One region of the Streptomyces marokkonensis genome, then DNA from elsewhere that is predicted to be linked to it. Evidence: riboswitches for the same ligand, from Rfam matches in the RefSeq annotation. Region 1 holds a riboswitch; the other holds the start of a gene.
The links. Region 1 has a riboswitch for thiamine pyrophosphate ahead of thiO (glycine oxidase ThiO). Riboswitches for the same ligand answer to the same signal wherever they lie in the genome.
Positions count from the first base shown of each region.

Region 1 (4,898 bases):
CCCGGTGCACGAACCCGGCCCGGTGCGCGGCGCCGAGCGCGGCCAGCACCGGCTCCAGGATGTCCAGCGCCGCCCGCGGCCGGAGCGCCCCCCGCTCGCGCAGCACGTCACGCAGGGTGCAGCCGGCGATGTATTCCATGGCCAGGTAGACGTACGCCCCCTCGGCCCCCTGGTCGAAGACCTGTACGACGTTGGGGTGGTCGAGCCGGGCCACCGACTTGGCCTCGCGGATGAACCGCTCCACGAAGGTGGCGTCGGTCGCGAGCGTCGGGTGCATCACCTTCAGCGCGAGCACGCGGTCCAGGCGGGTGTCCACGGCCCGGTAGACCGTGGCCATCCCGCCGACCGCGATCCGCGCCTCGACGCGGTACCGGCCGTCGAGCACCTGCCCGACGAGGGGGTCCTGAAGGGTCGTGTCCACGCAGCGAGTCTACGAGCCACCACGGACACCCGGCGTCGCCGCCGGCGATCGGGGGCGGTACTGCAGCGGACCTGTGACGCTTCCCACGCGCGGCGGGCCGCCGGCGGCGATGAACCCCCACGAGCGAGGCCCACCTCTTGTCCGACTGGAATCGGGTGGTGCGTGGATGGGAGACGAAACGGCAGGACTGCGCGGGCTCACTGAAAAGCGGGCCGCTCCGGATCCAGCGCCGCCAGGCCCTCCGCAGGAGACGACGCCTCGGCGAAGTGCCGCCGTGGAATCCGCCCGGCCCGCCGTGCCAGCCTTCCCGCCCCCACCGCGAACCGCATCCCCTCCGCCATCAGCACCGGCTCCTGCGCCCGCGTCACGGCGGAGGCGAGCATCACACCCGCACACCCCAGTTCCATCGCCAGCGCCACGTCCGACGCCGTACCGGCCCCCGCGTCCAGAATCACCGGCACGCGCGCGTGCTCCACGATCAACTCGAAGTTGTGCGGGTTGCGGATACCGAGCCCCGACCCGATCGGCGAGCCGAGCGGCATGATCGCGGCGCACCCGACGTCCTCCAGCTTGCGCGCGAGGACCGGGTCGTCGTTCGTGTACGGCAGCACCGTGAACCCGTCGTCGACCAGCGTCTCCGCCGCGTCCAGCAGCTCGATCGGGTCCGGCAGCAGGGTGCGCTCGTCTGCGATGACCTCCAGCTTGACCAGGTCGGTGGCGAGGGCCTCGCGGGCGAGGCGGGCAGTGAGGACGGCCTCCCCGGCGGTGAAGCAGCCGGCCGTGTTCGGCAGCACCCGGATGCCCAGCTTCTCCAGCACCGACAGCACGGACCCGTGCACCGAGGCGTTCACGCGCCGCATCGCGACGGTCGTCAGCTCCGTCCCGGAGGCCACCAGCGCCCGCTCCAGCACATCGAGGCTGGGCGCCCCCCCGGTGCCCATGATCAGGCGGGACCCGTACGTCGTACCGCCGAGGACAAAGGGATCGTCGGCCATGGTCAGCCTCCTTGGACGGCGGTGAGGACTTCCACGCGGTCGCCGTCGGCCAGCGCCGTGGCGGACCACCGCGCGCGCGGGACGACGGTTTCGTTCAGGGCGGCGGCCACACCGGACGGTGCCGCGGTGAGCGTGCCCACCAGGGCGTCCAGAGCGGTACCGGGAGCCACCTCGCGCGGCTCGCCGTTGACGGAGATGTTCATGCGGGCTGCTCCGAGTGTTCCGGGAGTGCGGGGGCGGCGCCGAAGCGCAGGGGGCTGAAGGGCAGTGCCTCGGCCAAAAGCTCCCCGGTGGTCAGGACGTCCGCCATGACGTCGCCGGTGACCGGGGTGAGCAGGACGCCGTTGCGGTGGTGCCCGGTGGCCAGCAGCAGGCCGTCAAGACCGGTCGGGCCGAGCAGCGGGGCGTTGTCCGGGGAGCCCGGGCGCAGACCCGCCAGGGTCTCCGTCAGGGGCAGCTCGGTGATGCCGGGGACCAGCTCGTGGGCGTCGCGCAGCAGCTCGTAGACGCCGCCCGCGGTGACCGTGGTGTCCCAGCCCAGCTCCTCGCTGGTGGCCCCGACGACCAGCTCGCCACTCTGACGGGGCACCAGGTAGAGGTGGTTGCCGCGCACCACGGCACGCACGGTCCGGTTCAGCAGTGGACCGTGCGCCTGCGGCATCGCCAGCCGCAGCACCTGCCCCTTCACGGGCCGTACCGGCGGCAGTACGTCGTCCGGGACGCCCGTGAGCCGCCCGCTCAGGCTGCCCCCGGCCAGTACCACCTGCCCGGCCTCAAGCGCGGTGCCGTCGGCCGTGACGACACCCGTGGCCCGCTCACCGCCACGCCCGACGGTGAGCCGGTCGGCCCACACCCGGTGGAAGACGACGCCCGCGCGTTCGCAGGCGGCCACGAGCGCGCCGGCCAGTCGCCGGGGGTCGATCTGGTGATCGCCGTCCACCCGGAGCCCCCCGCGCACGCCCGGCGCGAGCATCGGCTCCAGGCGCCGGCACTCACGCCCCGTCAGCCACTCGGACTCCAGACCCGAGCGCTGCTGGAGCGCGTGCAGTTCCCGCAGGTGGGCGCGGTCGTCGGCGTCCAGGGCGACGGCGAGGGTGCCGCAGCGGCGGTAACCGAGGTCGTGGCCGGTGAGGTCGGCCAGCTCGGCCGCGAACGCCGGGTAGCGGCGGGCCGAGGCGAGGTTCAGCGCGAGCAGCGTCTGCTCGCCGTAGTGCAGTTCCGTGACGGCGGCCAGCATCCCGGCGGCCACCTGGGCGGCCCCACCGCCCGGTTCGGGATCCACGAGGGCCGTGCCGAGCCCGCGCTGCGCGGCCCGCCACGCCGTGACCAGGCCGATGATCCCGCCCCCGACGACGAGGACGTCGGGTGTGCGTGACGTCGTGGGTGACGTCGTGTGCGGCGGTGACGACATGGGCGTCCAGCCCCTCCCTTCGCCGGCATGACCCGGATCAGGTTCGTACGGTCGGAGGCCGCCAGCCTCCCTCTCAGCCCGGTGCGTCCGGGCTCCCGCGAGTGCCTTGCGTCGGCCAGCCTAGCCCGCGGCGCGTCGCACTCGTAAGGGGAGTCGCCCCGCGCCTGCCTACAGCCCCGTACGGCCCGTACGGCCGAGCGGTGTGGAGCAGGTCACCGCGCACGACCCCTGACTGACGAGGGGCCGGTGTCTAAGGTGATCACGTGAGCGAGCAGACGCAGGAGCGGGCCCGGGTGCGGGAAGCGGACGCGGAACGCCGCGTGGTCGTCGTCGGCGCGGGCATGGCGGGGGTGCAGACCGCCGTCGCCCTGCGGGAGCAGGGCTTCACCGGCACCGTGACCCTGATCGGCGCGGAGCCGCACCAGCCGTACGACCGTCCTCCGCTGTCCAAGGCCGTCCTGCTCGGCACGGCAGAGGGCTCCGCCTTCGACATTGACTTCGAGGCGCTCGGCATCACCCTGCGGCTCGGCTGCGAGGCCCTGGGCGTCCGCCCCGCGGAGCACGTACTCGACACCTCCGAGGGGCCCGTGCCGTACGACGTCCTCGTCCTCGCGACCGGCGCCGAACCGATCCGTCTCCCCGGCACCGAGGGCGTGCCCGGCGTGCACCTGCTGCGCACCCTGGACGACGCCGAACGGCTGCGCCCGGTGCTCGCCCGGCAGCACGACGTCGTGGTCGTCGGCGCGGGCTGGATCGGCGCCGAGTTCGCCACCGCCGCGCGCGAGGCGGGCTGCGCCGTGACCGTCGTGGAGGCCGCCGACCGGCCCCTCGCCGGCGCGCTGCCCGACGAGGTCGCCGCGCCGATGACCACCTGGTACGCCGACGCGGGCGCCGTACTGCGCACCCACGCGCGCGTGGAGCGTGTGGAGCCCGGCGGCCCGGGAGAGCCCGGTCACGTCGTCGTCCTGGACGACGGCTCGCGGCTGCCCGCCGGCGCGGTCGTCGTCGGCATCGGCGCCCGGCCCGCCACCGCCTGGCTCGCCGGCTCCGGGATCGGCCTGGGCGCGCAGGGGGAGGTCCTGGCCGACGACCGCCTGCGCGCCTCGGTGCCGGACGTCCACGCGGTCGGCGACTGCGCCTCCTTCCCCTCCGGCCGCTACGGCGAGCGGCTGCTGGTGCACCACTGGGACAACGCCCTCCAAGGGCCGCGCACGGTCGCCGCCGACATCATCGGCGCCGTCGGCGGCGAGGCCGTGGCGGCCTACGACCCGGTGCCGTACTTCTGGTCCGAGCAGTTCGGCCGCTTCGTCCAGTACGCCGGTCACCACACGGACGCCGACGCCACCCTGTGGCGCGGGGACCCCTCGGGGCCCGCCTGGACGGTCTGCTGGCTGCGCGAGGGCCGCATGGTCGCCCTGCTGGCGGTGGGCCGTCCCCGGGACCTGGCCCAGGGCAAACGTCTGATCCAGGCGGGCGCGACGATGGACCCGCGGCTGCTGGCCGACCCGGCGAAGCCGCTGAAGGCGGCGACCGCGTAGTCCCTCCGGTGGGTGCGCCGGCCCAGGTCGGACGGGTCCGGCTTCCGACTGTCGGTGCCAGATGGCAGGCTTGGGTCGTGACCGAGATTGACGCAAAGACCGATGCTCTCGTGCCTGCCTGGCTCACCGTTCCCGACATCGCCGAGATGCTCGGTGTCGAGGTGACCCGCGTACGCCAGCTGATCAAGGAAGGCCAGCTCATCGCCGTACGCCGCGGCGAGAACCGCGCGCTGCACATCCCCGCGGCCTTCATCGACGAGGACAAGGTCGTCAAAGGCCTGGTCGGGACGCTGACGCTGTTGCGGGACGACGGCTGGACGGCCGAGGAGATGCTGGAGTGGCTCTTCACGCCCGACGAGACCCTGCCCGGCACCCCCGCGCAGGCGCTGAGCGAGAATCGCGGCACGGAGGTGAAGCGCCGCGCCCAGGCGCTCGCCGTCTGACCTGACACACCACCGTGGCGTGCGGGCCGCGGCACACGGCCCCGACGGCCGTGCCGGTCCGCCGCCCGCACGCCACCAGACCCCAGGGGG
Region 1 covers NZ_BAABCQ010000077.1:27,280-32,177, reverse strand. The annotation lists gene pknB (Stk1 family PASTA domain-containing Ser/Thr kinase) at 1-421, opposite strand, end outside; gene ABEA26_RS20090 (thiazole synthase) at 619-1,416, opposite strand; gene thiS (sulfur carrier protein ThiS) at 1,419-1,619, opposite strand; gene thiO (glycine oxidase ThiO) at 1,616-2,827, opposite strand; TPP riboswitch at 2,825-2,936, opposite strand; gene ABEA26_RS20075 (NAD(P)/FAD-dependent oxidoreductase) at 3,091-4,365, shown strand; gene ABEA26_RS20070 (Rv2175c family DNA-binding protein) at 4,443-4,808, shown strand.

Region 2 (4,898 bases), on a different contig from region 1:
ACGCGTCCTGGTCTTCCTGATACTGACGGTCGTCAGCGACACCGGCGCCTACGCCGTCGGCTGGCGCTTCGGCAGGACCAAGCTCGCCCCGCGCATCAGCCCCGGCAAGACCCGGGAGGGCCTGCTCGGAGCGGTGGCGTTCGCGATGGTGGCGGGCGCGCTGTGCATGCAGTTCATGATCGACGACGGCAGCTGGTGGCAGGGCCTGCTGCTCGGCCTCGCGGTCGCCGTCAGTGCCACGCTGGGCGACCTCGGCGAGTCCATGATCAAGCGGGACCTCGGCATCAAGGACATGGGCACGCTGCTCCCTGGCCACGGCGGCATCATGGACCGCCTGGACTCGCTGCTGCCCACGGCGCCGGTGGTGTGGCTGCTGCTGGTGATCTTCGTCGGATCGGGTTGACAGCGTTCAGGTAGTCTGGAAGGGCCCGCATGGTCGCGGGCCCTTTCGTGTTTCCCCGCCCACGCGGGGGTTGTCCGGTGAGGTCTTCTGGCTTCGGCATGGCTCTGCCGTCGTCCCCGCATGAGCGGGGATTCGCCACAGGCCCGTCGTCATGAGGAGTTGTCCAACCGTGGCCCGTCCCGCCCCAGGTGAGCTCACCTTCGTCGCGCCCCGCGCAGCGAAGCGGCCGCCGCGGCACCTCGCCGACCTCACGCCCGCGGAGCGCAAGGAGGCCGTCGCCGCGATCGGCGAGAAGCCGTTTCGCGCGAAGCAGCTCTCGCAGCACTACTTCGCGCGGTACGCGCACGACCCCGAGCAGTGGACCGACATCCCGGCCGGCTCGCGTCAGGGCCTCCAGGAGGCGCTGCTGCCCGAGCTGATGACGGTCGTGCGGCATCTGTCGACCGACCAGGGCACCACGCGCAAGACGCTGTGGAAGCTGTTCGACGGGACGCTCGTCGAGTCCGTCCTCATGCGTTACCCGGACCGGGTGACCATGTGCATCAGCTCCCAGGCCGGCTGCGGCATGAACTGCCCCTTCTGCGCCACCGGTCAGGCCGGCCTGGACCGGAACCTGTCGACGGCCGAGATCGTGCACCAGATCGTGGACGGCATGCGGGCGCTCAGGGACGGCGAGGTCCCGGGGGGACCGGCCCGGCTCAGCAACATCGTGTTCATGGGCATGGGCGAGCCGCTCGCCAACTACAACCGGGTCGTCGGTTCCATCCGCCGTCTCACCGACCCCGAGCCCGACGGGCTGGGCCTCTCCCAGCGCGGCATCACGGTCTCCACGGTGGGTCTCGTCCCGGCCATCCACCGCTTCACCGGCGAGGGGTTCAAGTGCCGCCTCGCCATCTCGCTGCACGCGCCCGACGACGAGCTGCGCGACACCCTGGTCCCCGTCAACACGCGCTGGAAGGTGCGTGAGGTGCTGGATGCCGGGTTCGAGTACGCGGCCGCGTCCGGGCGCCGGCTGTCGATCGAGTACGCGCTGATCCGGGACATCAACGACCAGGCGTGGCGTGGCGACCGGCTCGGGCGGATGCTCAAGGGCCGGCCCGTGCACGTCAACCTCATCCCGCTCAACCCCACGCCGGGCTCGAAGTGGACCGCGTCGCGGCCCGAGGACGAGAAGGCGTTCGTGGAGGCGATCGCGGCGCATGGTGTGCCGGTGACGATCCGGGACACCCGAGGGCAGGAGATCGACGGGGCGTGTGGTCAGCTCGCCGCGAGCGAGCGGTAGCCTGACCGACGTCAGCACATCGTCGTACGACAACGACAACGACAACGACAACGACAACGACAACTCCACACGTACGTCATACGAAACCACATCTTCATATTCCGACAGGGGAGCGCCACAGCGCTGAGAGTGCGGCACCGGCCGCAGACCCTCCGAACCTGGCCCAGGTCATTCTGGGTAGGGAGATCGGTCACCACTCGAGCTGTTGCGCCCTGCCCGGGACCCTCGCCAGGGGTTCCGGGCGGGGCCGCGTCTTCTCCTGGTCACCCAGGAGGAATTCAGTGAGCATCACCAAGAAGGCCACCGTCCTCGCAGTCGGACTCGGCATGGTCGGCGGCCTGACCGCGTGCGGATCGTCGTCCGACGGCGACGGCCGGGGCGCCGGCGACTCCAAAACCGTGACCCTGGTCAGCCACAACTCGTGGGCCGTGTCGAAGGACGTCATCGCCGGCTTCGAGAAGAGCTCCGGCTACAAGGTCCGGGTCCTGGAGGACGGCGACGCCGGGCAGGCCGTCAACAAGGCCATCCTCACCAAGGACAACCCGCAGGGCGACGTCTTCTTCGGCGTCGACAACACACTGCTCTCCCGAGCCCTCGACAACGGGCTGTTCCAGCCGTACGAGGCGAAGGGCTCCGACCTGGTCCTCCCCGAGTACCGGGCCGACCGGGACAAGCACCGGGTCACGCCCGTGACCACCGGCGACATCTGCGTCAACTACGACAAGGCCTACTTCAGCGAGCACGGGCTGACCCCGCCGGAATCCCTCGACGACCTGGTCAAGCCCGAGTACAAGGACCTGCTCGTCACCGAGGACGCCGCCGGTTCCTCGCCCGGCCTCGGCTTCCTGCTCGGCACCGCCGCCGAGTACGGCGACGAGGGCTGGCAGGACTACTGGAAGAAGCTGAAGGCGAACGGCGTCCAGGTCGTCGACAGCTGGGAGCAGGCGTACAACGAGGAGTTCTCCGGCTCGTCCGGCGGCAAGAAGGCCAAGGGCGACCGCCCGCTCGTCGTCTCCTACGCCTCCTCCCCGCCCGCCGAGGTCATCTACGCCGACCCGCAGCCCACCACCGCGCCGACGGGTGTCGCCGCCGGCACCTGCTTCCGCCAGGTCGAGTACGCGGGTCTGCTGAGCAACGCCGGCAACCCCGAGGGCGGCAAGGCACTCCTCGACTTCCTCATCGGCAAGGAGTTCCAGGAGGACCTGCCGCTGAACATGTTCGTCTACCCGGTGCGGGAGGGCGCGCGGATCCCCGAGGCGTTCCGGAAGTTCGGGCCGCAGGCCGAGGACCCGCAGACCATGGACCCGGCGAAGATCGCCGACAACCGCGACCAGTGGGTCAAGTCGTGGACCTCACTCGTACTCAAGTGACCAAACGCCGGCGTCGCACGGGGAACGCGGCGCGGCCGGCCCTGATGGCCGTGCCCGTCGCGTTCTTCGCGGTGTTCTTCGCCTACCCCGTCGCCGCGATCGTCGCGCGCGGACTGGAGATCGACGGTTCCTGGCAGTTCGGGCGGATCGGGGACGTGCTCGTCCAGCCGGACGTACGGCACGTGCTGTGGTTCACCACCTGGCAGGCGCTGGCCTCGACCGCGCTCACCCTGCTGATCGCCCTGCCGGGCGCCTACGTCTTCGCCCGCTTCGACTTTCCCGGCAAGCAGGTGCTGCGGGCGGTGGTGACCGTACCGTTCGTGCTGCCGACGGTCGTCGTCGGTGCGGCGTTCCTGGCGCTGGTGGGGCGCGGCGGGCTGCTCGACGAGCTGTGGGGCGTACGGCTGGACACCACCGTGTGGGCGATCCTCCTCGCGCACGTCTTCTTCAACTACGCCGTCGTCGTACGCACCGTCGGCGGCCTCTGGTCGCAGCTCGATCCACGGCAGGAGGAGGCCGCGCGGATGCTCGGCGCCTCGCGGCTGACGGCCTGGCGGCAGGTGACCCTGCCCGCGCTCGCGCCGGCCGTGGCCGCCGCCGCGCTGATGGTGTTCCTGTTCACCTTCACCTCCTTCGGCGTGGTCCAGATCCTCGGCGGGCCCGCCTTCTCCACCCTGGAGGTGGAGATCTACCGGCAGACCTCCCAGATCTTCGACCTGTCCACGGCCGCCGTGCTGACGCTGATCCAGTTCGCCGCGGTGGCCGCCATCCTCGCCGTGCACGCCTGGACGGTACGGCGGCGGGAGACGGCCCTGCGGCTGGTGGACGCGGCCACGACCGCGCGCCGGCCGCGCGGCACCGGGCAGTGGGTCCTGCTGGCCGGGGTCCTGGCCACCATCGCCGTGCTGCTGGTGCTGCCGCTCGCCGTACTGGTCGAGCGGTCGCTGGGCGCACCCGGCTTCGGCTACTACCGGGCGCTGACCCGCGAGGACGGCGGTACCTTCCTCGTCCCGCCCATCGAGGCGATCGGCAACTCCCTCCAGTACGCCGTCGTGGCCACCGCCATCGCCGTGGTGATCGGAGCGCTGGCCGCCACCGCGCTCACCCGCCGCGACGCGGGCCGCTTCGTACGCGGCTTCGACGCGCTGCTGATGCTGCCGCTCGGGGTGTCCGCGGTGACGGTCGGCTTCGGGTTCCTGATCGCGCTGGACGAACCCCCGCTGGATCTCCGGGCGTCCTGGATCCTGGTGCCGCTGGCGCAGGCACTGGTCGGGGTCCCCTTCGTCGTACGGACCATGCTGCCGGTGCTGCGGGCGGTGGACGTACGGCTGCGGGAGGCGGCGTCCGTGCTCGGGGCGTCGCCGTGGCGGGTGTGGCGGGAGGTCGACCTGCCGATGGTGCGGCGGGCTCTGCTGGTCGCGGCCGGGTTCGCCTTCGCGGTGTCGCTCGGGGAGTTCGGGGCGACCGTGTTCATCGCGCGGCCCGACAACCCGACGCTGCCGGTGGCCGTGGCGCGGCTGCTGGGGCGTCCCGGCGACATGAACTACGGCCAGGCCATGGCTCTTTCGACGATTCTGATGCTGGTGTGCGCGGTGGCCCTGGTGGTACTGGAACGGCTGCGGACCGACCGGGGCGGGGAGTTCTAGGGATGCGGGAGGTGCTCGCGATGCTGGAGGTGTCGGCGATGCCGGAAGTGCCGGCGATACGGGTGTTTCCAGGAGTGCGGGAGTGCCGGCGATGCTGCTGAGTCTTGAGGGTGCGACGGTCCGCTTCGGCGGGCGGGCCGTGCTCGACGCCGTCGGCCTCGGTGTCGCCGAGCACGAGGTGGTGTGCGTGCTCGGGC
Region 2 covers NZ_BAABCQ010000006.1:52,661-57,558, reverse strand. The annotation lists gene ABEA26_RS02665 (phosphatidate cytidylyltransferase) at 1-403, shown strand, start outside; gene rlmN (dual-specificity RNA methyltransferase RlmN) at 573-1,685, shown strand; TPP riboswitch at 1,782-1,887, shown strand; gene ABEA26_RS02655 (thiamine ABC transporter substrate-binding protein) at 1,967-3,055, shown strand; gene ABEA26_RS02650 (ABC transporter permease) at 3,031-4,701, shown strand; gene ABEA26_RS02645 (ABC transporter ATP-binding protein) at 4,784-4,898, shown strand, end outside.
Region 2: linked by a shared signal. The riboswitch ahead of ABEA26_RS02655 (thiamine ABC transporter substrate-binding protein) and the one ahead of thiO (glycine oxidase ThiO) in region 1 are both predicted to bind thiamine pyrophosphate.